Linked DNA regions of Pseudoxanthobacter soli DSM 19599. The protein of the gene in region 2 interacts with the protein of the main gene of each other region in a pairwise test. Links are inferred from orthologs where the notes say so. Each region holds a gene or a part of one and is shown on either strand. Other genes may lie near its edges. The genes, in order: ccmE and BUF17_RS07580.

Region 1 (14,721 bases), on a different replicon or contig from region 2:
CGCATCGGAGAACACTTCGCCGAGGAAAGAACGCAGCCGCTCGTCGCGTTCGAGCGCGTCCGCGAGTCCGGGCGCGCCCGTACGGCGTGCCGCCAGCGCGAGGTCGTTCGCCGCCGCCGCAGAGGCCCCCGGTTCGGAGGGAAGCTCGATGGCGAACCGCGCGGCGAGGGCACCATGATCGCCCGCGCGTCCCCCAACATGTCCCGGCGTCTCTTGTTGTTCTTCCGCCATCACTCTCGCCTTCCGGACGCGGCGGCCTGAAGGCCGCCCGGCTCCTGTGTCCGCGAGTTCCGGCGCGGGATCAAGCCCCGCAGGCCCGGTCGGGGCGGATGGCCGCTACGCCGACGGCAGCCGGAGCGTGACGATGAGGCCGGGTGCGGCGTCGCCGAGCACGAGCGTGCCCTTGTGCAGCCCCGCGACGGCCTGGACGAGGCTGAGTCCGAGCCCGGAGCCCGGCGCGCTTCGGCTCGCCTCAAGCCGCACGAAGCGGCGCACGATGCGGCTCTGGTCGCCTTCGGGCACCCCCGGGCCGTTGTCGGCGACCGAGATCAGCGCCGCCCCGTCCTCGCGGCGGGAGGAGACGCGGATGCAGGCTTCAACGCCGGGTTCGGCCGGGCGGCCATATTTCATGGCGTTGTCGATGAGGTTGATGACGGCCTGCGCGATCAGCTCGCGGCTGCCCATCACCGTGGCGCTTTCAGCCGATTCGACCTCGAGGCGGACGCCGGCATCTTCGGCGAGCGGCTCATAGAGTTCGGCGGCATCGCGCACGATCTCGGCGACGTCCACCGGCTCCGGCGCCACCCCGGCGGACCCGGCCTCGACGCGCGCGATGCGCAGCAGCGCCTCGAAGGTGCGGATCAGGCCGTCGGATTCCTCGATGGTGCCTTCGAGCGCCTCGCGGTAGAGCGCCTCCGACGGCGGCATCCGCAAGGCGTCCTCGACCCGCGCCCGCAGCCGCGTCAGCGGCGTCCGCAGGTCGTGGGCGATGTTGTCGGAAACCTCCTTGAAGCCGCGCATCAGTTGCTCGATGCGCTCCAGCATGGCGTTGAGGCTTTCCGCCAGCCGGTCGAACTCGTCTCCCGACCCGTCCACCGTAAGCCGCCCCGTCAGGTCGCCGTCCATGATGCGACGGCTGGTCTCCGCCATCGCCTCGATCCGCCTCAGCACCCGGTGCTGCACGAAGAACCAGGTCACGAAGCCGAGCAGCAGGAACACGCCCGCCGAGATCCAGCGGGCCTCGTTGACGACCTGGCTCAGATGGTCCCGCTCCGCGAGGTCGCGCCCGACCAGAAGCCGGAACCCGCCCGGAAGCACGAACACACGCACCAGTGCCGAGGTGTCCTGGCGCGCCTTCTCGGGCGCGTCGTCACCTTCGAGGCGCACATAGTGCACCGGGCGCGCGATGCCATCCGCCGAATCGAGCACCGACGACGGCACATCCGCGACGTTTCCGGCGATGCGGTTGCCCGCGAAATCGGTCAGGAGATAGAGGCTGGCACCCGGAGACCGCGACCGCGCATCGATAACGCGCACCAGCCGCACTACGCCACCGGCGCGGTATTGCTCGGAGAGGCCCTGCAGCTCGGCCTCGATGGTATCCTGCATCTGCCGGCTGATGAGTTCGTTGGTGTTGTAGCCGAGATAGCCGATCAGGAAGACCGCGAGTGCGGCGAACACCACCAGATAGATGACGGCGAGCCTGAACGCCGTGGTGCGGAAAAAACGGCCGCCGCCGCCGAGGCCGTCACGGAACACGGTCAGCGGATCCCGTCGCGCAGCATGTATCCGGCACCGCGCACGGTGTGCAGCAGCTGGCGCTCGAAGCCCTTGTCGATCTTCGACCGCAGCCGCGAGACGTGAACGTCGATCACGTTGGTCTGCGGATCGAAGTGATAATCCCACACGTTCTCCAGCAGCATGGTGCGGGTCACCACCTGGCCGGCATTCTTCATCAGGTATTCGAGCAGGCGGAACTCGCGCGGCTGCAGCGGAATGTCCTGCCCGGCGCGGCTCACGGTGTGGGACAGCCGGTCGAGCTCCAGCTCGCCGACCCGATAGATCATCTCGTTGTCGCCGGAACGGCGGCGGCGGCCGAGTGCCTCGACGCGCGCCAGAAGCTCCGTGAAGGCGAATGGCTTGGTGAGATAGTCGTCGCCGCCCGCCCGCAGGCCCTGGACGCGGTCGTCGACCTGTCCGAGCGCGGAGAGGATCAGCGCGGGCGTCTGGTCGCCGCGGCGGCGCATGTCCTCGATGATGGAAAGGCCGTCCCGGAAGGGCAGCATGCGATCGACGACGATGACGTCGTAGCCGCCGGCCTCAACGGAAGCGGCCCCGACTTCGCCGTCTGCGGCGTGCTCGGCGACGTGCCCGGCTTCACGCAAGCCGCGCATCAGGAAAGCCGCCGAATCCTTGTCGTCTTCGATGAGGAGTACCCGCATGGGCGCCATCATACCGCATGCGCGCTCGACGGAAACTGCCTCGCGCAGGGAAAGCACGCTCAATCCAAGGCTATTGGGATCGAATCTCGTGTCGACGGACCAAAATGGCGACGCACGCATCTCACGCACTCCACGCCCTGGGGGCCGGTTTCAGGCCACGGTGGAGGGACCGGCGGAAATACCAGAGGCGACAGGACGATTTACGCCGTCCTGTCGCCCCTTCGGTACTGGATCGGCGGGGGCGACGGGAGCCTCACCAGTACCGGATTCTGACCCTTGCGAGCCTTGTGTCGCGGCGCCCCGCGATGCGGGGTCCGCCTCAGCCCCGGCGCATCCGCCCCGGGGCCATATCCTCACGCGTCCCTGGCCGTCAGGCCTTGGCGATCGGCAGCGCCACGAAGCGCAGCTGGCTGCCCTGCTTCAGCTGCAGCAGCACCGCCTTGCGGCCGTCGGCCTTGGCGGCCTCGATGCTGGCCGCAACGTCCTTGGCATCGCCGACCGGCTTGCCGCCGGCGGCCACGATCACGTCGCCGACCTGCACGCCCTTGTCGGCGGCCGGACCGTCGGGATCGATCTTCACCACCGCGACGCCCTTCTCGTCCTTGCCGACCGCAGAGGCCGGTGCGACGGTCAGACCGAGCTGGCCGACCTCGGACGAGCTGTCCTGCGGCGAGGCATCGTCGGCCATGGCCTGCTGCTGCTTGGTCGGCAGCTTGCCGAGCTTGACGGCGACTTCCTCGGACTTGCCGCCGCGCCACACGTCGACTTTCACCGTGGTGCCCGGCTCGTAACCGGCGATCACCTTGGCGAGTTCGCGCGGCGAGGCGACCGGCTTGCCGTCGACCGCCAGAATGGCATCGCCGGACTTGATGCCGGAGGCGACCGCCGGGCTGTCGGACTGGGCCTCGGCAACGAGCGCACCCTTGTCGGACTTCAGGCCGAGGCTGTCGGCGATGTCGTCCGTGATCGGCTGGATCTGCACGCCGAGCCAGCCGCGGGTGACGACGCCCTTCGTCTTCAGCGTCGAGACGATCTGGCTGACCGTCTCGGCGGGAATGTCGAAGCCGATGCCGACGGAGCCGCCGGTCGGCGAGTAGATCGCCGTGTTCATGCCGACGACGTCGCCCTTCAGGTTGAAGGTCGGACCGCCGGAATTGCCCTTGTTGATCGGCGCGTCGATCTGGATGAAGTCGTCGTAGGGACCCGAGCCGATGTCGCGGCCGCGCGCCGAGACGATGCCCGCCGTCACCGTTCCGCCGAGGCCGAACGGATTGCCGACCGCGATCACCCAGTCGCCGACGCGCACATCGCTGTCGGCGAACTTCACGAACGGGAAGTCGTGGTCGCCGGAAATCTTCAGAAGCGCGACGTCGGTCTTCTCGTCGGTGCCGATGACCTTGGCGCTGTAGTCCTTTCCGTCGTTGGTGGTGACCGTCACCTCGGTCGCCTTGTCGACGACGTGGTTGTTGGTCACGACATAGCCGTCGGACGAGATGATGAAGCCGGAGCCCTGCCCCATCACCATCTCGTGGGGCGCACGCTTGCCGGCACCGGGAGCACCCTGGCCTTCCCCGCCGGGGATCTGGCCGAAGCGCTTGAAGAATTCGAACGGAATGCCGCCGGGGCCGCTGCCCTGGTCGTCGTCCTGGCCGCCGTTGAAGCTCGACATCTGCGGCCCGGCATCCGCCTTCACGCGGATCGAGACCACCGCCGGCTGCACCGCCGCGACGACGTCGGCGAAGCTCGGCATCTGCGTCGCGGCATTGGCGGGCACGTTCACCGCCGCCGCGAAGGCGGGCGTCGCGATCCCGCCGGCGACGCTGCCGACGAGCGCGAGAGAAAGCGCGCCGGCCGTCAGCAGCGAGCTGCGGCGACGACGCATGACACCGGAATTGGACGAGGACGTCTTGGCCATGGGCGTCTCGTGGAGGTGCATCGGCGTGGCTTCCTTACAAATAGATCTGATCAGCTACGGGGCGCGCCGCCCAGCCCGGTCCCGTGGGAACGAGTCATGACACCGGCCGCCTTACGGCAGCCTGTCCGCGACATGAAAGTTTGTTAATGAAGCCGGCTTCCCGCCGGGCGGAGCCGCGTGCCCGGAGCCACGCCTGCCGGAGACTACACCCGCCGGAGACTATACCCTGCCGGCGGCTACGCGGCCGGGTCCCGCGCCGGCCGCCCGCGATCCGGATCCGGCACCGGCGGAGCGGCTTGCCCGCTCGCCAGCAGGCGGTCGATGTCCGCCTGTTCGTCGGCGCTCAGCGGCGCCGCGTCCCCCCGCGCGCCGCGCCGGCGGAGCACCCGCCACGCCAGCAGAAGACCCGCGACCAGCGCCAGCGGCGGCGTCGCCCACAGCAGCACGGTCTGCGGCGTCAGCCGGGGCTTGAGCAGCACGAACTCGCCATAGCGCGCGACCAGGAAGTCGATGACCTGGCGGTCGCTGTCGCCGGCCTCGAGCCGCTCGCGGACGAGCACCCGGAGATCGCGCGCCAGCGACGCCTCGGAATCGTCGATCGATTCGTTCTGGCAGACGAGGCAGCGCAGTTGCGCCGTCAGCGCCCGCGCGCGCGCTTCGAGCGCCGGATCGGCCAGCATCTCGTCGGGCTGCACCGCATGGACCGGCGTCGGCGCGACCGCGACGCCGCATGTGCCCGCTGCAGTCGCAACGGCGAGCAGCACGGCGGCGAGAGCACGGCGCATCAGGGCCGCGCTCCGGCGATGGCAGCGCGGGCTGGCCGCGGCACGCCCACGCGCAGCCTGCGGTCGGCGAGCGACAAGGCCGCGCCCGCGGCCATCACCACCGCGCCGAGCCAGATCAGCGTGACCAGCGGCTTGTAGAAGGCGTGAACCGCGAAGCTGCCGTCCGCACCGGCATCGCCGAGGGTGACGTAGACCTGCGATCCCCAGCGGGTGGCAATCGCCGATTCCGTCGTCGGCGTCTGCCGCACGATGTAGAAGCGCTTCGCCGGCTTCATCTCGGCGACGACCACGCCGGCCGAGCGCAGCGTGAAGTGCGCCACGCTGGCACGGAAGCCGGCGCCTTCCTCGTCGCTCGCGCCGTCATAGGTCAGCGTGTAGCCGGCGAGATCGACGGTCTCGCCCGGCTTCATCGTCGCGATGTGCTCCACCTGAAACGAGGTCGCCGCCACCATGCCGAGCACGCTGAGGCCGAGGCCGAGATGGCCGAGCGCCGTGCCGAACGCCGACCACGGCAGCCCGGCGAGCCGCCGCGCCGCCGCGCCGGCCGAACGCGCGCCGCGCGACGCCCGCCACACGGGCTCGCTCACCGCGCCGGCGATCAGCCACGCCGCGAGGCCGAGCCCCAGCGCCGGCAGAACGCCGTTCGCGCCGGTCGCCCACGCGGCCACGGCGACGGTCGCGACCGCGATCAGCGCCGCCGCGAGCAGCCGCTGCGCGACGCCGGCGAGATCCGCCCGCTTCCACGACAGGAACGGCCCGACCGGCACGGCCAGCAGCGCCGGGATCATCAGCGGCACGAACGTCATGTTGAAGAACGGCGCGCCCACGGAAATCTTCGCGCCCGTCAGCGCGTCGAGCGCCAGCGGATAGAGCGTGCCGACGAACACCGTCGCGCAGGCGGCCGTCAGGAACACATTGTTCAGGACGAGCGCGCCCTCCCGGCTCACCGGCGCGAACAGCCCGCCCTGCCGCAGGATCGGCGCCCGCCACGCATAGAGCGACAGCGACCCGCCGATGAACGCCACGAGGATGCCGAGGATGAACACGCCGCGCGCCGGATCGGTCGCGAAGGCATGGACCGATGTCAGCACGCCCGAGCGCACCAGGAAAGTGCCGAGCAGCGACAGCGAGAAGGTCAGGATGGCAAGCAGCACCGTCCAGACCTTGAGCGCGTCGCGCTTCTCCATCACCAGCGCCGAATGGATCAGCGCGGTGCCGGCGAGCCACGGCATGAACGAGGCGTTCTCCACCGGGTCCCAGAACCACCAGCCGCCCCAGCCGAGCTCGTAATAGGCCCAGTAGGAGCCCATCGCGATGCCGAGCGTCAGGAACACCCAGGCGGTCAGCACCCAAGGCCGCACCCAGCGCGCCCACGCGGCATCGATGCGGCCTTCGATCAGCGCCGCAACCGCGAACGAGAACGACACCGACATGCCGACATAGCCGAGATAGAGCAGCGGCGGGTGGATCGCGAGGCCGATGTCCTGCAGCACCGGGTTAAGGTCCTGCCCCTCGAACGGCGGCGGCACGGCGCGCACGAACGGATCGGACGTCATCAGGATGAACGACAGGAACGCCGTCACGATCCAGGCCTGCACGGCGAGCACCGTCGCGCGCAGCGTTTGTGGCAGCCCGCCGCCGAACGCCGCGACGAGGCCGCCGAACAGCACCAGGATCAGCACCCACAAGAGCATCGAGCCTTCGTGGTTGCCCCAGACGCCGGTGATCTTGAACAGCATCGGCTTGGCGGAATGGGAATTCTCGACGACGTTCACCACCGAGAAATCGGAGCGGACATAGGCGAGCACCAGCGCGGCGAAGGCGATCGCCACGAAACCGAGCATGGCGCCCGCGACCGGACCTGCGACGGCCATCAGCCGCTCGTCCCGCCGCCGCGCGCCCCAGAGCGGCACGACGGACTGGATCAGCGCCAGCGCCAGCGCAAGAACGAGGGCGAAGTGGCCGGTTTCCGTGATCATCGGCAGGTCCCGCCGCTCATGGCGTCGACTGGGCCACCGGGCGGCCCTTCATCATCTGCTCCTTGGGCATCTGCTCCTTGGCCGGCACCAGCGCGGACGTCTCCGTGGAGCCCTCCTCCCAGACGCCGCGTGCCTTCAGGGCCTCCACGACCTCGCGGGGCATATAGCGCTCGTCGTGCTTGGCGAGCACGGTGTCGGCGTGGAAGACCCCGTCCGTGCCGATGCTGCCTTCGGCGACCACGCCCTGCCCCTCGCGGAACAGGTCCGGCAGCAGTCCGCTATAGGTCACGAGAATGGTGTGCGCGGTATCGGTGACGACGAAATCGACCCGCTTGCCGGCCTTCACCACGCTGCCCTCTTCCACGAGGCCGCCGAGACGGATGCGGGTGCCGGGCTCGATGTGCTGCTCGGCGATGTCGGTCGGTGAACGGAAGAACACGATCTCGCCGCTCAGCGCGAACAGCACGAGCCCGATGGCCGCCGAAAGCACGACGCCGCAAAGCGCGATGAGGCTAAGCCGTCTCTGTTTCCGCGTCATTCCGCTCTACCGGCCGGGAGGATCCGCCGCCCCGACCGCCTCCCTGCTTATGTTCTTATTCGAGAGGGGCGCCGTTTGCACGCCCCACCTCAGGGCCGGAGGCCGAGGCTCGCGGCGAGTTCATCGAACGCCTTGGCTTGCGCCGGGAGCGCCGCCTTCGCCCGTTCGACGGCCCGCTTCGCGTCGTCGGGCCGTTTCAGCACCGCATAGGCGCGGATCAGCCGGCTCCATTCTTCGGGCGTGCCGCCCTGCGTGGCAAGCCGCTGGTCGAGGCCGGAGACCATGCCCTCGATCGCCGCCCGCTGCGCCTCGGGCGCCATTTCTGCAATCGCCTCCCCGCCAGCCGGAATGCCGCCGCCCGGCGGTGACGGCGCGCCGCCCTCCAGCAAAGCGAGCTGTTCGCGTGCGGCCTCGGCCCAGGGTTCGTCGCCGCGGCTGTCGGCCAGAAGCGCCTTCCAGGCCGTGATGGCCGCATCCCGCTCGCCGGCCTGCGACAGCGACAGCGCGAGATAGAACCGCGGCTTCACCGCCTTCGGATCGCCCGAACGCGCCGCGTTGAACGCCTGCCGCGCCGCTTCCGTCACGATGCCGCCGGCCTCCGCCACCAGCGCTTCGCCGAGGCCCGCTTCCAGCGCGGGCGTCGTGCCGGTCAGGCGGATGGCGTTGCGATAGGCCGTCGCCGCCTCGCCGGCCCGGCCGAGGCGCAGATAGATCGGTGCGATCACCGTCCATCCGCGGCCGTCCTCCGGCTGGCTCGCCAGCCGCGCCTCCACGCGCGCGACGAGCGCATCCATGTCGCCCTCTTCGACCGCGCGCGAGGCAAGCGGCTCGTCCGGCATCTCCGGCCGCCCGATCGCGGCATAGAAGGCCAGGGCCATGGTAGGAAGGCCGAGGGCGACCGCGAGCGCCGCCACCTTGAGGCGCCGTCTCGCGCCGGCCTCCGCACCTTCCGTTCGCCCCGGCCGTCCCGGATCGCGCGCGGCCCGAAGCAGCCTCCGGCCGATCTCCGCCTTCGCCGCACCGGCCTCCGGCTCGGCAATCAGCCCCCGCGCAAGATCCCGGTCGATTTCGGCAAGCTGGCTACCATAGACCGCGATGTCAGCGGCGGACGCGTCGCTGCCGCGCGCGCCGCCGGCCCGCGCAAGCGGAACCAGCACGGCCAGCGCCGCAAGCACCGTCATGACCGCGAACAGGATCCAGATCACCTGCGAACACCCGGGCGGCTCGATTCCGGATCGCTCGATCCAGATCCGCTCATGCCAGCCGCCTTCGATCTGCCAGCCGCCTTCGATCTACGGTCATCCGATCCGCTGCCTGTCCGGCTGAAACCCGTCCTGCCCATCACGCGCCTCTTGAGGCGGCCAGCGGGGATCTGCCGGCCGGTGTGCGCTTCATGTTCATGCTGCGACCCGCGGCCGGCGAACGGCAAGCCGTCGCCATCTTTCGTCGGCGAATCGTCCCTGCAATGTGGCGTGGATGGTGCGCCAGACGATGGCGACAGGTTGTCACGCTCGCGCGCGACACGCCCGCGCAACGCAGACGTGATCGCTGTCAGGTCAGCGGACGCCAGGTGCCGTCCTCGCCCCGGCAGGCCCGGCCGCGCAAGGTCAGCGACTGGCCGTCCGCATAGATCGTGTGCGTGTAATCGCGGCATTCCTGGTTGTTCACGACATAGGTCGGGCCGGGCACCACCACGCCGTAGAAGTCGGTGTCCGGGTTCTTCCAGGTCACCGGCGCCCCGGTCTTGGAGAGTTCGAGGGCCTCGATCTCCGCCTTCGCCGCTGCCTTGCGGTCGGTGTCGCCGAGCGCGCGCGCCACGGTTCCGTCCATCGGCAGCGCCGCGGCGAAAGCCACCGCGGCCGGATCGGACAGGGCGTCGTCCGCCGCCGGTGTAGGCTGCGGCGTCGCTTGCAGGAAATTCAAATTGGTCGTGCTGCAGCCGCCGAGCACCGAGAGAAAGACCACCACCGAAACGGCGTGCGGAGCCCTTGCCGCCCGGCCTCTGCCGCAGCACGGCGCCGCGCGGCCGGACATCGGCCCGACGACGGCTGCCGCATCGGGCTCGAAAGCCCGCGCATGACCCTGCCGTGCGGATCGCATCGACCCGAACGGCATATGCCTCAGCATCATCGCCCGCTTCATCGCTACAACACCCGGAAGGCCGCTCGGCGGCCGGCACCCGCTTCCTTCACTATCGCGTTTGCGGACCGGGGTGTCACAGCATACGCGAGAGCGGGCGGTCATCGCCGGTCGAGTGTGTCCTTCCGGAGACAGTCCGGGGACCGGGAGACGCGATTTGAGCGCGGCTCAAGCCGCCGGGAGATAGAGTTCCGCCCGCAGCCCGCCCGAGGGAGCGGACCCGAGGGAGAACCGCCCCCCGTAGGCGCCGGCGAGATCCGACACGATCGACAAGCCGAGTCCCGAGCCTGGCACCGTCTCGTCGAGCCGCCGGCCGCGTTCGAGCGCAGCCTTGCGCCCGGCCGGATCGAGGCCCGGCCCGTCGTCGTCCACCGTCAGCAGCAGCATCGGCCGGCCGGGGATCGCCGCCGCATCGACGCGAACCTCCACCCGCCGCCGCGCCCATTTGCAGGCATTGTCCATCAGGTTGCCCAGCATTTCCTCCAGGTCCTGCTGCTCGCCGCGGAAGCGGGCGCCCGGCGGACACTGCACCGACAGCACGAGTTCGCGCTGGTCGTGGATCTTGCGCATCGCGCGCGCCAGTCCGTCGACCGCCGGGGCGACCTCGGTGGAGACGCCGACCACCCGCCGCTGGGCGGCGGCGCGGGCACGGTCGAGATCGTTGTCGATGCGCTCGCGCATCAGCTTCGCCTGTTCGACGACCTTCTCGCCGAACGGTCCTCCCGCGGAGCGCGCTTCGTTGAGGATAACGCTCAGCGGCGTCTTCAGCGCATGGGCGAGGTTGCCGACATGGGTCCGTGCCCGCTCCACCACCTCGCGGTTGGAATCGATCAGTGCGTTGAGTTCCTCCGCGACGGGCTCGATCTCGCGCGGGAAGTCGCCTTCCAGTCTGGCCTTGGCACCGCTGCGGATTTCCTGGATCGCGACCCGCATCCTTTTCAGCGGCCGCAGCCCGACGCGCACCTGCACGAAGGTCGCCAGCACGAGGCCGAGGCCGAAGATGCCGAGGGTCAGCGCGACGCGGTTCCCGAAGATCGAAACATCGCGCTCGACCTCTCCGCCGTCGCCGGCAACCGCGACGGAATAGCGCCGCCCATCCGCCAGCGTGACGAGACGCTCGAGAAAGCGCAGGCGCTCGCCGTCGGGGCCGGCGATGGTTCCCTGCCGCACGAAGGTCGGCCGCGGCACGCCCGGCACGTCGGGCGGCACGGCGAGGGCATCGCCCGCGAGCGACGGCGAGGCGAGCGCCACGCGGTTGTCACCGGCATCGCGCACCACCCAGTACCAGCCCGACAAAGGCAGCCCGAACCGGGGATCACCGAGATTGCCGGGATCATGCAGGATCGCGCCGCTGTCCTCGCCCGGCACGATGCCGGCGACGAGCGCCTTGAGATAGATTTCGAGCCGCGCGTCGAACGCCCGCTCGACCGACGCCCGGTAGAGCGCAACGAGAATCACCGCGGCGACGATGAGGGCCACGCCGCTCCACAGCGCCGACGACACGAACAGCGTGAAGGTCAGCGAACGCTGTTTCTGCCTTGCCATCACGCCCTCACGCCATCACTTTTTCACGCCGGCGGCGCGATGCGATAGCCGAGCCCGCGCACGGTCTCGATCACGTCGACCGAGAGTTTCTTGCGCAGGCGTCCCACGAACACCTCGATGGTGTTCGAATCCCGGTCGAAATCCTGATCGTAGAGATGTTCCGTCAGTTCGGTGCGGGAGACCACGCGGCCCCGGTGCAGCATCAGGTAGGACAACAGCCGGAACTCGTGTGACGTCAGCTTCACCGGCTCGCCCGAAACCGTTACCCGCCCCGCTCGCATGTCGATCGCGACCGGGCCACAGGTGATCTCGTTGGCGGCATGGCCGGCGGCCCGCCGCACCAGGGCGCGGATGCGCGCCAGCACCTCCTCGATGTGGAACGGCTTGGCGACGTAATCGTCCGCTCCCGCGTCGATGCCGGCGACCTTGTCGCTCCAGCGGTCGCGGGCCGTCAGCAGCAGCACCGGCATGCCCCGGCCGCCCTGCCGCCACCGCTGCAGCACGCTCAACCCGTCCATCTTGGCGAGGCCGATATCGAGCACCACCGCGTCGTAGGGCTCGGTATCCCCAAGGAAATGCCCCTCTTCCCCGTCGAAGGCGGCATCGACCGCATACCCGGCGTCGCGAAAGGCCGTCACGAGCTGACGGTTGAGATCCGGATCATCCTCCACCACGAGAAGACGCACGTCGGGCCATCCCTCTTCTGAAAGCCGGCGCCATGCCGGCCTGTCCTGTCTCTCAGCCGCGCCGACGCGCGGCTCCGCTCAATTGCCGACCACGTTGCCGGTGCGCGCGTCCACCACCACCCGCTTCACCGACCCATCTGGCTGGAGTGCGGTCGCGATATAGACGAGATGGCCGCCCTGGTCGCACAGCGCCAGGTCGATGAGTTCACCGGGAACGACCCGGCGCACCGCCGTCGGCCGGACAACCGCGCCGGACTGGATCGCATTGCGCTGGGCGGCCGCATCGAGGCACCCGGCGGACGCCACCGACGCGGCAGGCATCGTGAGGCCCGCAGCCGTCACCGCCACGGCCAGAAAGCCAATCCATCGCCTGTCTCGCGCTTTCGCCATCTGCGCTTCTCTGCACACCGCCGGTCCCCGCTACGGCACCGCATCGTGGACCCGGACCACACCCGGTCCTGGAACGTCCGCGATCGGGAAAAAGTCCCCGTCGCCGTTCGTTCCAGTCACCGTCGATATCATGCATCCGCCGGCTGAACTCGACATGAATAGGGTGCCCCGACCGCCTTGAAAAGCGCTCCCGTATGGCAACTCCGGTTCGGCCGGTCTCGAAATCACGGCGCTGACAGTGCCTGCATCCGGCCGTTTGTCAGGCGTGCGGGGAATAGCGCCAGCAGGTCGTAGAGGCCGTCCCCGTAGGCGTATCCACCGGCGCCGGCCCGGCCGAGCCAGCCGGTGGAGCGGATGCCGGGGAGGATGGACGTCGCGCTCGACACCACCGCGCCGCCATTGGCGCACGAAGCCGCCCCATCTGCGCTCCAGGCGACAACCGCACCGAGGCCGTTGGCCAGGATGTCGGCGCCGGGCACGGCGTCGAGCACGGACGCGCCGTCGAGCATGGTCCTCACCCCTGTCGCGCTCCGAAGACCGACGAGCGGGTGCGCGGGGCCGCCGAGTACCACCGGAACATCAGACGACGATGTACCCGCCCGCCGTGCCGCCATCCGCACCAGCATCGTGCCGGCACTCCCTTGCATCGCCGCCTCCAGCCCGATTGGCAGGCGAAAGCTCTCGACGGCGCGCGATGCCACCGCCGCCGTGTCGCCGATGACGGGCGCATGAGGCGCGAACGGCTGCTCATAGAGTCCAGGCAGGATCAAATAGAGGATCGCCCCGGCGGGGATGACGACCCGCATGGTCATGTTGGTCGCCGTCGGCGTTCCGCCACCGGACTGATACTGCACCCAGTTCGGCGTCAACGAAGCGGAGACGGACACAGACGCATCGGAAAGCCGCAGGTCGACGGTTCCACTGCCCCGCATCCAGGCCTGAACGCAGTGAACGTTCGTGTTGCCGACCGAGCCGTTGAAGGCAACGATGGCATTCGTCGTTCCCGCGGTATTGTTGACCTTGTAGACCATGCCATTCGAGCAGACGGCGGAAAGCCCGGCCGCCGACAGGGCCGTCCGATCGTCCACCAGAGAAAGCACCGCGGCGGCATCGCCCCCCGTGCCCAGCTGGGCGAGGTCGACCGGGTTGTGCTTGCGGCAGAGGAGCTTGTTCGTCAGCGCGTTCTCCAGCACCAGGCGGCGGGTTCCGCCGATATGGCTGAAGCGCGGCTGGTTGGCCGCGAGGTCCGCCCGCAGCACGCCGCCCGCGTCGAAATAGGGCCGCGTCGCGGTCGACGCGGCGGTGAACTGCGCGAAGAACTCCGTTTCGCTCGCCGGCCGCGCCTTCGTCGGATCGGCGGTCGAAGGCAACCAGTAGAGCCTGCGCCGGAAATCCGCGCCGGCGACGGACCCCGCGAGGCCGCGGGTCGAGAGATAGGCTTCGAGGCCCGGCATTCCGCCGCTGCCGATCCCGAGCCCGGTTCCAAGAGCGATCGCCATCACGCCTGCCCCGTCACACCAGCCCGAGGAGGTCGCCGGCGGTCGTCGCCGGCGCCCGCACGGCCCGCACGCGGACCGGAAGAACCGTCCCGCCCGGCACGTTCCTGAACAGCGCCGCGCCGCCGAAGCGGTCGACCACGGCAACGTCGCCGCCGGCGCCGACATAGAGCGCGCGCGTCACTTCGGGCAGTTCGTCGCTCGCGTGGGGCGTGATCGCGAAGATCGCGTCCGCCGGCCCGGCGAGACTGGAGGCGGTCGCGGAATGGCGGTCGGATGCGGGCATGGCTGTTCCTCCGTCGGAAATGGCCGGTGATCGAGGGGATAGGAGATCGGAAAGGCCGTGCCGCCGCTCAGGACAGCGGCGCGTTCGGCATGAGGGCATGGATGGCGACGCGCACCTTCCCGCCGGTGAAGTTGCCGCCGGCCGCCGTCAGCCGGACGGGCGTCGCGGCATAGAAGGCGGTCGGACCGATGACGCCGACATTGGTCGCGCCCAGGGCGACGCCGAGACCGCCGCCGAACTTCGCCGTCTCGCCGGCGATGCCGCAGCTATACGACGTCGCCCCCGTGACGGCCGCCGTGGTCCGGGTGGAGACCCCGATCACCACCGCCCGGTCCGGGATCGCCATTGCCGTGCTGACGAAGGCACCGGCGAGCGTGACCTCCTCCTCCAGCACGATCTCGGCGGTCGCCGCGCCGTGGGGGCTGATCGCCCGCGCCGTCGCCCAGCCGCGCAGCGGATCGTAGAGCGCGAGCCGGCCCTCGTCGGCGACGAACACGGTCATGCCCCGGAAGGGCGCACGG
Region 2 (14,730 bases):
GCCCTTGAGACGTTCGGCGACCGGGTTTCCTGGCACACCATGGGCGAAGGCTTCACCTGGGAAACGCAGGACCTGTCGCGCGATGTCGCCGCCGCGGAGCGGGCCTGGTCGCGTGCCGAGGAACTGATGGCCGATCCGCGGTTCGGCCTGGTCATCCTCGACGAACTCAACATCGCGCTGCGCTACGATTATCTCGATACCGCGACGGTGGTCGGCGCGCTTGCCGGGCGCCGCGAGGGCCTGCACGTGGTGGTGACGGGGCGCAACGCCCGGCCCGCGATGATCGAGGCCGCCGACCTCGTGACCGAGATGGCCCTCGTGAAGCACCATTTCGCCGCCGGGGTGAAGGCTCAGCCCGGCATCGAATTCTGAGCGGAGCCGTCACGGTGTCCCGTCACGGCCCCCTGAGGCCGCGTCTTCCACCGGCGCCGCTGGAGCATGGCGGCGACATGGGCGCCGCCCGCCGGCGGTTTCCCAACGCGCCCGAGCCGTTTCTGGACCTTTCGACCGGCATCAATCCGACGCCCTATCCGCTGAACGCGCTGTCGCCGGCCTGCTTCACCCGGTTGCCCGAGCCGGACGGCCTTGCCGAACTCGCAGAGGCGGCGATGCGGCGCTACGGGGCGCCCTCGCCGGCCCATGTCGTCTGCGCGCCGGGCACGCAGATCCTGCTGCCGGCGGTCGCCCGACTCGTTCCGCCGGGCCGCGCCACGGTGCTTTCGCCGACCTATGCCGAGCACGCCAGGGCGGCCGAACTCGCCGGCCACGCGGTGACGGAGGTCCCGAGCTTCGCCGAACTGCACGGCTCAGATCTCGCCGTCGCGGTCAACCCGAACAACCCGGACGGGCGGCTGGTGCCGCGCATCCGGCTGATCGATCTCGGCGCCGCGCTCGCCCGGCGCGGCGGGCTGCTCCTCGTCGACGAAGCGTTCATGGACGTGGCGACGCTCAGCGAAAGCGTGGCTGCGGACGTCGACCGCGGCGCCATCGTGGTGCTGCGCTCGTTCGGCAAGTTCCACGGCCTCCCGGGCATCCGCCTCGGCTTCGCCATCGCCTCGCCCGGCACGGCCGCTGCCTTGCGCGCCGCGCTCGGGCCATGGGCGGTATCCGGTCCCGCGCTCGCCATCGGCAAGGCCGCGCTCTGCGACGACGCGTGGGCGCGCCAGATGCGTTCGGATCTCGCCTACGCGGCCGTCCGGCTCGACGGGATGCTCGAAGACGCGGGGCTTGAGGTTCTGGGCGGTACGGCGCTGTTCCGCCTCGCCCGCTCGGACTATGCCCTGAGGTGGTACGAGCGCCTCGGCCAGTGCGGCATCCTCGTCCGCTGCTTCCCGGATCGCCCGGCATTGCTGCGCTTCGGGCTCCCGCGCGACGAGGCGGGCTACCAGCGGCTTGGCACGGCGCTCGCGCTCGGTCCCGTGGATTAGAGCGCTTTCCGATCTGATGGACTCATCAGATCGGCAAGAAATCGCTTCAGATTCAAAAGCTTGAGGCCGTTCGGCGGTCGGCGCCGCGGCACCGGAGCGGAAGACTACCGTGCCATGACCGGGCCGGTCGACATGTCGCCTCCACGGGTGGCGGCATCGATCTCGGTCCAGCTCGCGCCGATGATGCGGCCGGGCTTGCCGTCGACATCGGCCTGCAGCAACACCGCGCATCGCGACGCCTTGCCGGGCCGGTCTCCTTCCGTCGCCGTGCCGGGCATGTCTGCCGGCAGGTCACCCTTTTCGTCGATCTCCGAGACCGGAAGATCGATTTCGATCGCCGAGCCGTTCCACATACCGATGGCGCGGATGCCGCGCACCACGTTGCGATAGAACAGCTCGCGTCCGTCGTTCTCGCCGCCGTGCACCATGACCGAGACCGACGGCAGCATCGACACCAGCCATACAGTGGCCGGAGCGACCGGCGTGCCCGGCGTGGCGGCGGCGACATGGATATGCACCGCCTCGTCTGAAGCACGGATGGAAATTGCGACCGGCAGCACATCGGACGACACCGCCTGGGCCACCCGGCGGCCGAGCGCGACGTCGTCTCCGCCGACCAGCACGCCGTTGCCGTCGATCACCAGCTGAGGCGTGTAGATCGAGCGATCACCGCGTCCGTTGGCGTAGGCGAACTGCCGGGCGGAGTTGACGCGGGATGCCAGCGTATCGGTCCAGCCGAGATAGTCCCAATAGTCGACGGGATAGGTGAGCGCGACCACCGACGGGTCGTCAGCATAGCGGCCGATGGAATGGTCGGCCGGTGGGCAGGCGGCGCATCCCTGGCTGGTGAAGAGTTCCACCACAGCACGCGCGGGCTCGGAGACATTGCCGTTGTTGCCACCGCCGGCGCGGGCGGGAGCGACCTGGAGCGTCGCAGCGACCGCCAGAATCCCCGACGCGAGCAGCCCCTTCGCGAGCAGGCGACGAGAGATGAGGGCGAACGATCCGCGGCGCGCCCTCCGCTTTGTCCCCGCGCCCTCACCCACTCCCATCTGTGCTCCCGTGAGCGCCGCCGGAGGCGCCCCGCGCGGGCAGGCGCGGGCGGGTCCGGTCGCGACAGGGGAAGAGGAAGACCGCGGCATCGGCAGGGATCGCTGTTCTGTTCGAGAAATCGACACTTCAGGAGACCCTGCCCGAGTGGGCAAGGCAAGACACGTCGGCTCGCGCTTCAAGCACCGCTTCGTGAGGTAAGGGGGGATGGCGGCGGTTCCGCGTCGGCCGGCAAAGGTCGCGGCGATGATTGCGCATTCACGGAGACGGCGGGTCGGGCTCGGCGACCGCCCGGGCGACGGCGTCTGCGAACGGGCCGGAGAGCGCGGCCACATCGAGTGGCCCGACATATTTGAACCGCACGGTGCCATCGCGGCCGAGAACGTAGGTTTCGGGCACGCCGTAGACACCCCACTCGATGCCCGCCCGGCCGTCGGGGTCGACGCCGACGGCGGCGAAGGGATTGCCGAACCCGCCGAGGAAACGCAGGGCATTGCCCGGCCGGTCCTTGTAGTTGATGCCGGCGAGCACGATGCGCGGGTCTGATCCGAGTGTCATCAGCTGAGGGTGTTCCTCCCGGCAGGGCGCGCACCAGGAGGCCCAGACATTGACCACCGCCACCTTGCCCCGGAACGCCGCGGGATCGAAGCCGGGCACCGCCGCGCCGCCGCGGTCGAGCCCCGGAAGCGGCGCCAGCACCGTCGGCGGCGCGGCCCGGCCAACCAGCGGCGAGGGAACCAGGGACGGATCCTCCGTGCTGCCGAGCCGCAGCAGGAACAGGACGGCAAGGACGGAGAAGCCGAGAAGCGGCAGCAGCACCAGCACGCCGCGCCGGCGCGGCCGGGGTGTTGCGGGAGCCGCATCGGGAGGAACGCCGCCGGCCGGCGTCGCCGCGTCGTTCATCGGCCCGCCCCCGGCGGCGCGCGCCGGTCCCGGCGCGCCTCGATTGTGGCGATCGCACCGAGGAGCCGCCGGCGTTCGAGCCGGAGACGCACGATCAGCCCCGCGACCACAAGCCCGGTGATCGCATAGGCCGCGACGATGAAGCCGGCATGAGGGCCGAGGCCTTCAGGACCGAACAGGCTCATCCGGGCGTTCCCTCTTCCGCGTTCCTGATATCCACAGTCTTGCCGAGGTCGATATTCCGGGCCGGACCGTTGCCGCCGCGCGGCGGACCGCTCGCGTCCCCGATCACCGCTCGTCTTGGCCGCTCGGCGGTCCTGAGCGCCAGCGCCCGCAGCCGGCGGCGGAGGATCTCGTTGCGCATCGCCATCAGGTGCAGCGTCGCGAACAGCAGCGTGAAGGCAAGCGCCATCACCAGAAGCGGCCAGAGGATCGACGGATCGATCGTCGGCCCGCCCATCCGGAACACGCTGGCGGGCTGGTGCAGGGTGTTCCACCAGTCGACCGAGAACTTGATGACGGGAATGTTGACGACCCCGACGAGGATCAGGACAGCGGCTGTGCGGCCGGCGCGGACCGGCTCCTCGATGGCGTGCCACAAGGCAATCAGGCCGAGATACATCAGGAACAGCACCAGCATCGAGGTGAGGCGGGCGTCCCACACCCACCACGTGCCCCACATCGGCTTTCCCCACAGCGACCCCGTGACGAGGGCGAGGAAGGTGAAGGCGGCCCCGAGCGGGGCCGCCGCGCGCGCGGCGACATCGGCGAGGGGATGCCGCCACACCAGCGTACCAAGCGCCGAAACCGCCATCGCGACATAGGCCGCCATGCCCAGCCAGGCGGACGGCACGTGGACGAACATGATGCGGACGGTCTCGCCCTGCTGGTAGTCGGGCGGGGCCACGAACAGCGCCCCCCAAAGGCCGACCGCCATCACCACCGTCGTGATGCCGGCGAGCCACGGCAGCACGCGCCCGGTGAACGCCAGAAAGCGGGCGGGATTGGCGAGGTCCGTGACGGCGGATGCGAACGGCATGGCTTCTGCTCTGCGAACCGGCGCCCGGCTGCGGTCCGGGATGGCGGCGCGGCCGCCCCCGGCCCGCTCCGAGGCTCGTTACCCACCCAATCTAGAGCATGAGCGGAAGCGGTGGAAACAGGGAACGGTCTGCATCGTCCGGCGGCGGAAGTCCGCACCGGCGGCGGCGCCATCCGGCGCACGCCGGAAATTCGCGCGAAACCGGGTGCGCGCCGGAACGTAGCCTCTCGGCGATACGTTTATTCGGAATAAGTCGCAAAAATTTCTCTGCAACTCTCGACAATGTCAGAGGCTGTCATTAGTTTTGCAAATTAGTCGCATTAAGTGCTGATGGGCCATGAAAGGCCGTTGCGCCTCAGGTGCACCGGTCTCAGCCGGTCCAGGATGAACGCAATGCCTTTCCGTGCCGGCGTGGCCGGAGGCATCGGGAATTGTATGCGTAATTCAAGTCAGGGGGCGACGGTCGGTCGTATGTCGGCACGCCGGCCAGTCGCGCGGGGAGCATCGATGAACGAACCCAATTCGGCCCTTTCGGCGGAATCCGGCTGGCGTCGCGCCCGCTCCGGGCTCTCGCTGCCTGAAGTCCACGGCAGCATCTCGCCCCGGGCCGGCGCGTCGGTGTGGCGGCGTGCCGCTGCGTTCGCCGGCCCCGGCTATCTCGTCGCGGTCGGCTACATGGACCCCGGCAACTGGGCGACCTCGCTTGCCGGCGGCTCCGCCTACGGCATGACGCTGCTCGTCGTCGTGCTGATGTCGAGCCTGATGGCGATGCTGCTGCAGGCGCTTTGCGCCCGCGTCGCAGTCGCCACCGGCCGCGATCTGGCGCAGGCCTGCCGCGATGCCTTTCCGCGTCCGGTCGGCTACATGCTCTGGCTGCTCGCAGAGCTCGCGATCTGCGCCACCGACCTCGCCGAGGTGATCGGCACCGCGATCGGCCTCAACCTGCTGTTCGGCATTCCCCTTGAAATCGGCGTGGTGCTGACCGCGCTCGACGTGGCGCTGATCCTGTTCCTCCAGACGGTCGGGTTCCGCTGGATCGAGGCGTTCGTCGTCGCCATGCTCGGCGTCATCGCGGTGTGCTTCATCGTGCAGATCGGGCTTGCCGATCCGAACTGGGGCAGCGTCATCCGCGGCTTCGCGCCCACCACCGAGATCGTCACAAATCCCGGCATGCTCTATCTCGCGCTCGGCATCATCGGCGCGACGGTCATGCCGCACAATCTCTATCTGCACTCCGGCATCCTGATGACTCGCAGGCTCGGAGACACGCCCGCCGAGAAGCGCGAGTCGCTGAAGTTCGCGACGTGGGATTCCTCGATCGCGCTCGGCGTGGCGTTCTTCGTCAACGCCTCGATCCTGGTGCTCTCCGCGGCGAGCTTCCATGACCGGGGCCAGTTCGACATCACCGAACTCGGCCAGGCCCATGCGCTGCTGCAGCCGCTGCTCGGCGCCGCCATCGCGCCCACGCTGTTCGCCATCGCACTGCTGTGTTGCGGCCTCAACTCCACCGTCACCGCGACGCTCGCCGGCCAGATCGTGATGGAAGGCTTCCTCTCGATCCGTCTGGCGCCGTGGCTGCGGCGGCTCATTACCCGTGCCATCGCCATTCTGCCGGCCATCGTCGTGACAATCATCTACGGGGACGAAGGCACTGCGCATCTCCTCATCCTGAGCCAGGTGGTACTGAGCCTGCAACTGCCGTTCGCCGTGGTCCCGCTGGTGATGTTCACCGCGGACCGGCGCAAGATGGGCGAGTTCGTCGCCCCGCTGTGGATGACGGCGCTCGCCGCCATCACCGCTCTCATCATCATCGTGCTCAACGTGCGCCTGATCATCGAGGCGGCAGGGCTGCTCTGAACGCTATCAGCCTTCCCCGGCCCTGAGCGCGGCGGCGGCGGCGACCGGCGCCGCCACCAGGGCGACGAGAAGGATCGCGACCAGCAACAGGAACGGCGGCCAGAAGGCCGCGGCGCCGAACGCCCCTGTGGTCGCGGCGATGCCGAAGATCAGCACGGGAACCGCGAGCGGCAGCACCAGCACCGGAATGAGCAGCCCACCGCGGCCGAGGCCGGCCGTCAGTGCCGCGCCGATGGCACCGATCAGCGTGAGCGATGGTGTGCCGACGAGAAGGCAGAGCGCGCTCGCCGCGATCGCCTCCGGCCCGAGATTGAGAAACAGCCCGAGGACGGGAACTGCCGCGACCAGCGGTAGGCCAGTCGCGGTCCAGTGCGCCAGCGCCTTCGCCAGCACGACGAGGCCCAACGGCGCCTCGCCCATGAGGAGGAGGTCGAGGGATCCGTCGTCGCGATCCGCTTGGAACAGCCGGTCGAGGCCGAGCAGCGTGGCCAGCAACGCCCCGATCCAGAGCACCGCCGGACCGAGCCGGGCCAGCAGCGCAAGGTCCGGCCCGATGGCGAACGGGATCGCCACCACCACGGCGAGATAGAACAGCACGCCGACGAGGGCGCCGCCGCCCACCCGGAAGCCGAGCACGAGGTCGCGCCGGTAGAGCGCGAACAGGGCGGGGAGGATGCCGCCGGTCATGCGGCGTCCCCCGGCAGGTCGAGCCGGAGGGGATCGACGCCCGGCAGGTTGTCGTGGGTGGCGGCGACGACGATGCCCCCGCGACCAAGATGCCCGGCCATCAGCGCGCCCAGGCGGGCGGCCGAAGCCGCGTCGAGCGCGGCGGTGGGCTCGTCCATCAGCCAGACCGGGCGCGGCACCGCCACCAGACGGGCGAAAGCGAGCCGCCGGCGCTGGCCGGCGGAAAGCAGCCCCGCCGGCAGGTCGGCGAGCGGCGCAAGATCGAGGCTGTCGAGCGCCTCTTCGACCCGACGATGCCGCCCGTCGTGCGGCGACCCGAGGAAGCACGCCCAGAACCGCAACGTCTCGGCCACCGTCAGCCCCGGCTTGAGGGCGTCGAGGTGACCGACATAGTGCATCGCGCGCGCCGCCGGGCCGTCGTCGAGCCCGCTGCCCTCGAGCGCCACCCTGCCACCGGCGATGGGCACGAGGCCGGCGATGGCGCGCAGCAATGTCGACTTGCCGGCACCGTTCTCTCCCGTGACCGCCATGGCCTGTCCCGCCGCGAGGCGGAAGTCCACCCCGTCGAGAACCCGCCGCCCGCCGCGGACCACCCCGACATCCCGGACCGCGAGCGCGGAGACGGCCGGAAGCGCCGCCGACCCACTCATGACGGCGCTGCCCGCGACAGCAGCACTCGCCACGGCTGCGTCACCCCGCCACGCGGATTCGGGCGGCGAATGCCTCCGATCCGCGGTTGCAATCGATTGACGCGCACCCTCCCGCACCGCACCATGATTGGAACGGCTTCAAGGTCGTCCGGAACGCGGCCGCGGCCTTCCCATGGCCTGGCGGGTTCCAGCCTCGGCCGAACGGCGGGTGTTGGCGGACGGAAGGGAATCGGGTGTCTAACGGCTCGGGTCACGGCTCGGACAGTGGCTTGGATCGCTGCGGCGGCATGAACCGGCGCGCGACCGGCTGCCGGCGAGTTTCGACCGGCACCGCGTTCCTGGCAACCCGGCCGTGCGCCACGGTCATGACGGCGACGCCGCAATCCCGCGAAACCGCGGAAACCGGCGCCCCCGTCCGGCCGCAGCGACTTTCCGCCTCATCGCGCCGGCCTCGAACTCTTCCAGACTGCATCTGGTCTAGTCTGAACGGATTTGGTATAGGTCTTGCAACCCGCGACGACGCTTCGGCGCGGTGGCCATATAGGTGTGCCAAGAGCGAGGACGGCCGGCAGGTCGCGCCCGCAATACGGCCAGCGCGACGAGCGCGGCCGCGGCGCCCTGCACTCGACCGGCCGCGCGCAGCCATCCATGCGCGCACTTCCCCGTGCGGCACGCACCCTCCAGAGCATCCCGGCCTCAGGTGGCTTCACCCGAGGCCCGCGGGATGCGCTGGGATCGCAGAAACAGAGTGCCCTCCGGCGCCCATGCGGGCGCGGGGCGCTCAAAGTCGCCTGTCCGGTTCCGCCGGCGCAGGCGTCGGACTTTCGCATCCGGTGTGATTTCCGGTCGGCCCGGCGGGCTGGACGGAAACCGCGCCGGCGGCCGGCGGCCGCAACACGCGCCGGCCCGGATCGTTTTGCTCATACCGGGCGCCCGGCCCGGTCTCGAACAGGGGATTGCACTCCGTGTCCAGTCAATCGCTCGACAGCTTCAAATGCCGCAAGACGCTCGGCGTCGGCAAGAAAGCCTATGTCTATTTCGACCTGAAGGTCGCGGAGAAGAACGGCCTTCCCGGCATTTCCCGGCTCCCGTTCTCGATGAAGGTGCTCGTCGAGAACCTGCTGCGGTTCGAGGACGGGCGCACCGTGACCGCCGATGACATCCGCGCCGTGGTGGCCTGGGTCAACGAGCGCCGCTCCGACCGCGAGATCGCCTATCGCCCCGCGCGCGTGCTGATGCAGGACTTCACCGGCGTGCCGGCGGTCGTCGACCTCGCCGCGATGCGCGACGCGATGAAGAATCTCGGCGGCAACCCCGAGAAGATCAACCCGCTGGTGCCGGTCGACCTCGTGATCGACCACTCGGTGGTCGTCGACTATTTCGGCAACGCCGAGGCGTTGCACCGCAATGTCGAGCGTGAATACGAGCAGAACCAGGAGCGGTACCGCTTCCTGAAGTGGGGCCAGTCGGCGTTCGACAATTTCCGCGTCGTGCCGCCGGGCACCGGCATCTGCCATCAGGTCAACCTTGAATATCTCGCCCAGGCGGTCTGGACAAAGAAGGTTGAAGAGGACGGCGAGGAAGTGACCTACGCCTTCCCCGACACCCTCGTCGGCACCGATTCCCACACCACCATGGTCAACGGCCTCGGCGTCCTTGGCTGGGGTGTGGGCGGCATCGAGGCCGAGGCAGCGATGCTCGGCCAGCCGATCTCCATGCTCGTGCCGGAAGTCGTTGGCTTCAAGCTGACCGGCAAGCTGCAGGAAGGCATCACCGCGACCGATCTGGTCCTGACGGTCACGCAGATGCTGCGCAAGAAGGGCGTGGTCGGCAAGTTCGTCGAGTTCTTCGGCGAGGGCCTCGACCATCTCTCGCTCGCAGACCGCGCCACCATCGCCAACATGGCGCCGGAATACGGCGCGACCTGCGGCTTCTTCCCGATCGACCGCGAGACCATCGACTATCTCGACGAGACCGGCCGCAAGGACAGCCGCGTGGCGCTCGTGGAGGAATATGCCAAGGCCCAGGGCATGTGGCGTGGCAAGTCGAGCGAGGATCCGGTGTTCACCGACACCCTCGAACTCGACATCTCGACCGTGCAGCCTTCGCTCGCCGGACCGAAGCGCCCGCAGGACCGCGTGCTGCTCGCCGACGCCAAGGCCGGTTTCCTCGCCGCTCTCGAGGGCGAGTTCAAGAAGCCGGGCGATGCCGGCCGCCGCGCGCCCGTCGAAGGCAAGGACTTCGACCTCGGCAACGGCGACGTGGTGATCGCCGCCATCACCTCCTGCACCAACACCTCCAACCCGAGCGTGCTGATCGCGGCGGGCCTGCTCGCCCGCAACGCGCTTGCCAAAGGCCTGAAGTCCAAGCCGTGGGTGAAGACTTCGCTCGCGCCCGGAAGCCAGGTGGTGGCGGAATATCTGTCGAAGTCCGGTCTGCAGACCGACCTCGACCAGCTCGGCTTCAACCTCGTCGGCTTCGGCTGCACCACCTGCATCGGCAATTCCGGCCCGCTGGCGCCGGAAATCTCCGAGACCATCAACAAGGCCGACCTCGTCGCCGCCGCGGTGCTGTCGGGCAACCGCAACTTCGAGGGTCGCGTCAATCCGGACGTGAAGGCGAACTATCTCGCCTCCCCGCCGCTCGTCGTCGCCTATGCCATCGCCGGCTCGCTCCAGGTCGACCTGACCCGCGACCCGCTCGGCCACACCGAGAGCGGCGAGCCGGTCTATCTCAAGGACATCTGGCCGTCGAACAAGGAGATCGCGACCTTCATCCGCGAGAACGTCACCAAGAAGATGTTCAAGGAGAAGTACGCAGACGTGTTCGCCGGTGACGAGAACTGGCGCAAGATCGCGGTGCCCGAAGGCCAGACCTATGCCTGGCAGGACGCCTCGACCTACGTGCAGAACCCGCCCTATTTCGTCGGCATGACCCACGAGCCGAAGCCGGTGACGGACATCGTCGGCGCCCGCGTCATGGGCCTGTTCCTCGATTCCATCACGACCGACCACATCTCCCCGGCCGGTTCGATCAAGGAAGCGAGCCCCGCCGGCCGCTATCTGCGCGACCATCAGGTCCGCCCGGCCGACTTCAACCAGTACGGCACCCGTCGCGGCAATCATGAAGTGATGATGCGCGGCACCTTCGCCAACATCCGCATCAAGAACCAGATGTTGGGCGGCAAGGAAGGCGGCTTCACGCTGCACTATCCGGGCGGCGAAGAGATGCCGATCTACGACGCGGCCATGGCCTACAAGGCCGAGGGCGTTCCGCTGGTGGTGTTCGCCGGCCGCGAATACGGCACCGGCTCCTCCCGCGACTGGGCCGCGAAGGGCACCAACCTGCTCGGCGTCCGCGCCGTGATCGCCCAGTCGTTCGAGCGCATCCACCGCTCCAACCTGGTCGGCATGGGCATCCTGCCGCTGGTGTTCGAGGAAGGCACGTCCTGGCAGACCCTTGGCCTCAAGGGCGACGAGACGGTGACCATCCACGGCATCGAGGGCGATCTCAAGCCGCGCCAGAAGATGGACGCGGAGATCACGTTCGCCGACGGCACCACCAAGGTCGTGCCGCTGATCTGCCGGATCGATACCCTCGACGAGCTCGACTACTTCCGCAACGGCGGCATCCTGCAGTACGTGCTGCGCCAGCTCGCCGCCTGATCGCGGTCGGCCGCTTCGGACGCTTCAGCCGCCGGCCTTCGGGCCGGCGGTTTTTTGTTTCGGCCCGTTTCTTTTTGTCGGCTCCAGGCGCCGGCTTGCAAACGGACCTCGATTGAGACACACGAGTGGGCAGGGCAGCCGCACGCGGCAGGACAGGATGGCCGGGGGGAACGGCCGCCGGTTCCAGCGGTCTGTCGAAACGATCCCAGCGAAGGTTTTCCTGATGATCCCGACCATGCGTTTCGTCCGCCGGGGACTGTCGGCTCTCGCCGGCGCCGCGCTCGCCGCCGGCCTCGTGTCGGGGCCCGCGATGGCCCAGACCAAGCCGGCGGATCCCAAGGCCGCTCCGGCCGCGACCGGACCGACGGCGACGACCGCCACTTACGGCGACTGGGTGGTGCGGTGCGCCGTTCCCCCGGGCAAGACCGATGCCGAAAAGGTGTGCGAGACCGCCGAGGGCATTCAGGTGCAGGGCCGCGAAGGGCTGCTTGCCCAGGTCGTGTTCGGCCGGCTGTCGAAGGATGCGCCGTGGCGCCTCATCATCCAGCTTCCGAACGGCGTGTTCATTCCGGCGGGCGCCACGTTCTTCCTCACGGCCGACGCCAAGCAGGGCGACGATGCCGGCGACGGCCTCAAGGCAACGTTCAAGCGCTGCACCGAAGCCTGCTTCGCCGATGTGGAGCTGACCGCGGACCAGATGACGGACCTGAAGGCCGCCAAGGGACCGGGCCGCATCGAGTTCGTGGACGGCAACCGCCAGCGCATCGCGATCCCGATCTCGTTCGCCGGCCTGCCGGGCGCGCTCGACGCCGCCGCCAATCCGCACTGACGTCTCCGCATTGACGTCGCTGCCGGCCAGACGGCTCGTCCGGCCGGCAGGACATCGCGGTGAGAGTCTGGCCCTACGGACCATGCGGAGAAAGTGACGGGGGCCGCCGCCGTCAGGGCTTGATGTCGACCTCTCCGTCGAGCGTCGCCATCTTGAAATCCGAGATCAGAAGCCGCAGCTGCACCGTCCAGTGTCCGGACACGGGCAGCACCAGGCCATCGACGCGCCAGGTGCCGTCGCCGACACGCACGGCCGGCCGACGGATCGGTTCGATACCTGCGCCGTGGTTCGACAGCGCGAGCGTGATCTCCTGCGGATCGAGCGGACCGAAATCACCGGTCATGACAACGATCGATGCCGTGACCGGGCCGGCATGGCCGGGCGTGACCGTGATGTCGGCCATCGCATCCGGCGTATGAATGTGGACCGCCGCCGGTTCGTTGCGCGCCGCATCGATCGCCCGCGGCGGCGGGGTGAAGCGCCACACGGCGACAACGGCGAAGATCGCGACCACGAGCGCCGTTTCCACGGCAATGGAACGCGCCAGCAGGCCCGCAGACCGCGGCTCCGCACGCAGGGCCGGCGCCGTCAGGCTGAAGCGGTTGAGCAGCGCGCAGGCGAACAGCACCGACAGAAGCGCGAATTTCGCCAGCATCACCCGGCCGTAATCCGTGGTCCACAACGCGCTCGGATGGCCGAGTTGCACCACCGCCAGCGTGCCGCCGCTCAGGACGAGCACCCCGACGAACCAGGGAATGACGTCCGAGAAATGCCGCAGGGCGCCGGTTGCGCGCCGGGTATCATCCGCTCGCCCTGGCGCGGTCGCTTTGTGTTTCCGCCACACGCCCCGGTGGAGCAGCACCGCGAGCGGCACGAGCGAACCGACCCAGACGGCGATCGTGACGGCGTGGAGGAATACGCCCGCGCGCATGATCACTTGCGGGGCCGCCGTAGAGGCATGGCCGCTTGCCGCGAGCGCCAGGCCCAGCGCGGCGAGCGCGACCGCCGACAGAAGCCGGGCGAGAACCGGGCGACGCGAGACGACGGCAAGGCTGACGCTCGCGATCACGAGCGCCGCCGCCGCGAGCGCGAGCGTCCTGGCATAGATGCTACCGAGCCCGGCCTGCCAGATTTCCGGCTGAGCGAGCCCCGCGACCGGCGCGCCGAGCAGATCGGCTCCCTGCAGCCCGAGTGCCGCGACGATCGCCACGACACCGATCGCCAGCATGGCGGAAAGAAAGCCGCGGGCCGGCACATCCGCCCCCGTGCAATCCCGCACCGCCGCACCACCGCGCGGGACCAGCCACGCGGCGAACACGGCGCCGCCGACGCCAAGGAACAGCCCCGCATAGAGCGCGAACCGCGCGGCCCAGATTGCGACGCGCAACGGCCAGTCCACGACAGCCGCTGTTACCGTCGGCGCACCGGCGCTGGCGTGGCCGATCGAGAAGGTGAGCGTTCCGCCCACGGGGTGTCCGTCTTCCGACACGACCCGCCAGCTCAGCGCGTAGGTTCCCTGCCCCATGCCGGATGGCAGCGCGACGGAAAGAACGGTGTCGTGCAACGCCGCAGTGAGGGTACGGGAGGAACCGTCCGGCGCGATCAGCCGAAGAGCGATCGGGGCGACCGGCTCGCTGAAGGTCAGGTCCATGGTCGCAGGCGCCTCGGCCAGCATGGCGCCGTCCGCAGGCACCGCGTTGCCGAGTGCGGCATGTGCGAAGGCGGCCGCGGGCAGACCGATGGCGAACGCGAGCGCCACTATGGCGGCAAACAGCCGCGCGAGCGCACGGCCCGCCAGCGGCTGCGGCGCCGCGCCGCGACGCGCGGGAGCGGATGGCGGTGCAGGTGCGGCATCCGCCGCTCTCGTCATCGTTTTCATGGACACGGTTCCACGCTGTGCAATGGAATGACGGCGGTCCGGCGGCGTGCGCCGCCGAACCCTGTCAGAGGCGGAGCCGGGGATCGAACCCGGTCCGCCCCGTTCACGCGACGGCCGCCGGCAAAGCCGGGCAAGACAAGGCCCGGCAAGGAAAAGCCCGGCAGAGCCGCCGCTTCCTGCGTCAGGTCAGGGCTTCGGCACGAGCTTCAGCCCCGGGGCCGGCGTCTCGTAGTCGTCCGCGTCCTTGCCGGCTGCCGGGATTTCGATCCAGCGCTCGGAACCCTGCTCGCATTCCTGAATGACCGGGAAATAGAGCGTGGTGCCCGGCTTCAGGTCGCTCGTGAGATAGGCGCGCAGCACGAACTCGTCGTAGTAGGAATCCGGCAGGTTGCCGCCCTGCCAGACGACTTCCTTCACGCCGGAATCGACCTTTTCGCCATAATAATCATAGGCCTTTCCATAGGGCCCCTTCACGGTCTCGATGGTCCAGCCGGCATGCGGCATCGGCTTGACCGCGATGACGCCGTCCGGGATCTGAACGCGGACCTTGGTCGTGGGCGAACCCGCGCAGCCATGGCCGACGCGGAAGACCGCCTTGTAGGCGCCCGGCACGGAGGCTTCGCCGACTTCGAGGGTGATGTGGGCGCTCGCGGCGACGGTGCCCATGGCGAGAAGGCCGCAGGCGAGCGTGAACGACTTCAACATGATGGTTCCAATCGAGGGCAGAGGCCGGAACGCGCCCAG

The links.
Region 1: the proteins of BUF17_RS07580 (region 2) and ccmE interact in binary tests that used the Escherichia coli proteins (3 or more experiments, as listed by UniProt). The link is inferred for Pseudoxanthobacter soli DSM 19599 from one-to-one orthologs.

The regions. Positions count from the first base shown.
Region 1 is NZ_FRXO01000005.1:357,400-372,120, reverse strand. Bases 5,898-8,755 are described here. They hold ccmE (cytochrome c maturation protein CcmE), read right to left. Parts: upstream 7,659-8,755; coding sequence 7,137-7,658; downstream 5,898-7,136. Other genes in these bases: ccmI (c-type cytochrome biogenesis protein CcmI), read right to left, coding at 7,748-8,755; BUF17_RS14450 (heme lyase CcmF/NrfE family subunit), read right to left, coding at 5,898-7,120. Also shown: BUF17_RS14475 (bifunctional [glutamine synthetase] adenylyltransferase/[glutamine synthetase]-adenylyl-L-tyrosine phosphorylase), read right to left, coding at 1-231; BUF17_RS14470 (sensor histidine kinase), read right to left, coding at 337-1,758; BUF17_RS14465 (winged helix-turn-helix domain-containing protein), read right to left, coding at 1,761-2,450; BUF17_RS14460 (Do family serine endopeptidase), read right to left, coding at 2,812-4,356; BUF17_RS14455 (cytochrome c-type biogenesis protein), read right to left, coding at 4,593-5,141; more of BUF17_RS14450, read right to left, coding at 5,141-5,897; more of ccmI, read right to left, coding at 8,756-8,863; BUF17_RS14435 (RT0821/Lpp0805 family surface protein), read right to left, coding at 9,210-9,788; BUF17_RS14430 (ATP-binding protein), read right to left, coding at 9,966-11,342; BUF17_RS14425 (response regulator transcription factor), read right to left, coding at 11,366-12,028; BUF17_RS14420 (PepSY domain-containing protein), read right to left, coding at 12,107-12,418; BUF17_RS14415 (hypothetical protein), read right to left, coding at 12,643-13,917; BUF17_RS14410 (spike base protein, RCAP_Rcc01079 family), read right to left, coding at 13,931-14,200; BUF17_RS14405 (DUF2793 domain-containing protein), read right to left, coding at 14,268-14,721. UniProt on the Escherichia coli protein: Heme chaperone required for the biogenesis of c-type cytochromes. Transiently binds heme delivered by CcmC and transfers the heme to apo-cytochromes in a process facilitated by CcmF and CcmH.
Region 2 is NZ_FRXO01000002.1:715,178-729,907, forward strand. Bases 2,491-5,357 are described here. They hold BUF17_RS07580 (heme ABC transporter permease), read right to left. Parts: upstream 4,420-5,357; coding sequence 3,562-4,419; downstream 2,491-3,561. Other genes in these bases: BUF17_RS07570 (DsbE family thiol:disulfide interchange protein), read right to left, coding at 2,736-3,380; ccmD (heme exporter protein CcmD), read right to left, coding at 3,377-3,565; BUF17_RS07585 (Nramp family divalent metal transporter), read left to right, coding at 4,927-5,357. Outside these bases: cobO (cob(I)yrinic acid a,c-diamide adenosyltransferase), read left to right, coding at 1-372; threonine-phosphate decarboxylase CobD, read left to right, coding at 450-1,427; BUF17_RS07565 (DUF1223 domain-containing protein), read right to left, coding at 1,532-2,479; more of BUF17_RS07585, read left to right, coding at 5,358-6,276; heme exporter protein CcmB, read right to left, coding at 6,283-6,939; heme ABC exporter ATP-binding protein CcmA, read right to left, coding at 6,960-7,646; aconitate hydratase AcnA, read left to right, coding at 8,579-11,278; BUF17_RS07605 (invasion associated locus B family protein), read left to right, coding at 11,502-12,107; BUF17_RS07610 (copper resistance CopC/CopD family protein), read right to left, coding at 12,220-13,986; BUF17_RS07615 (YcnI family copper-binding membrane protein), read right to left, coding at 14,173-14,691. UniProt on the Escherichia coli protein: Required for the export of heme to the periplasm for the biogenesis of c-type cytochromes.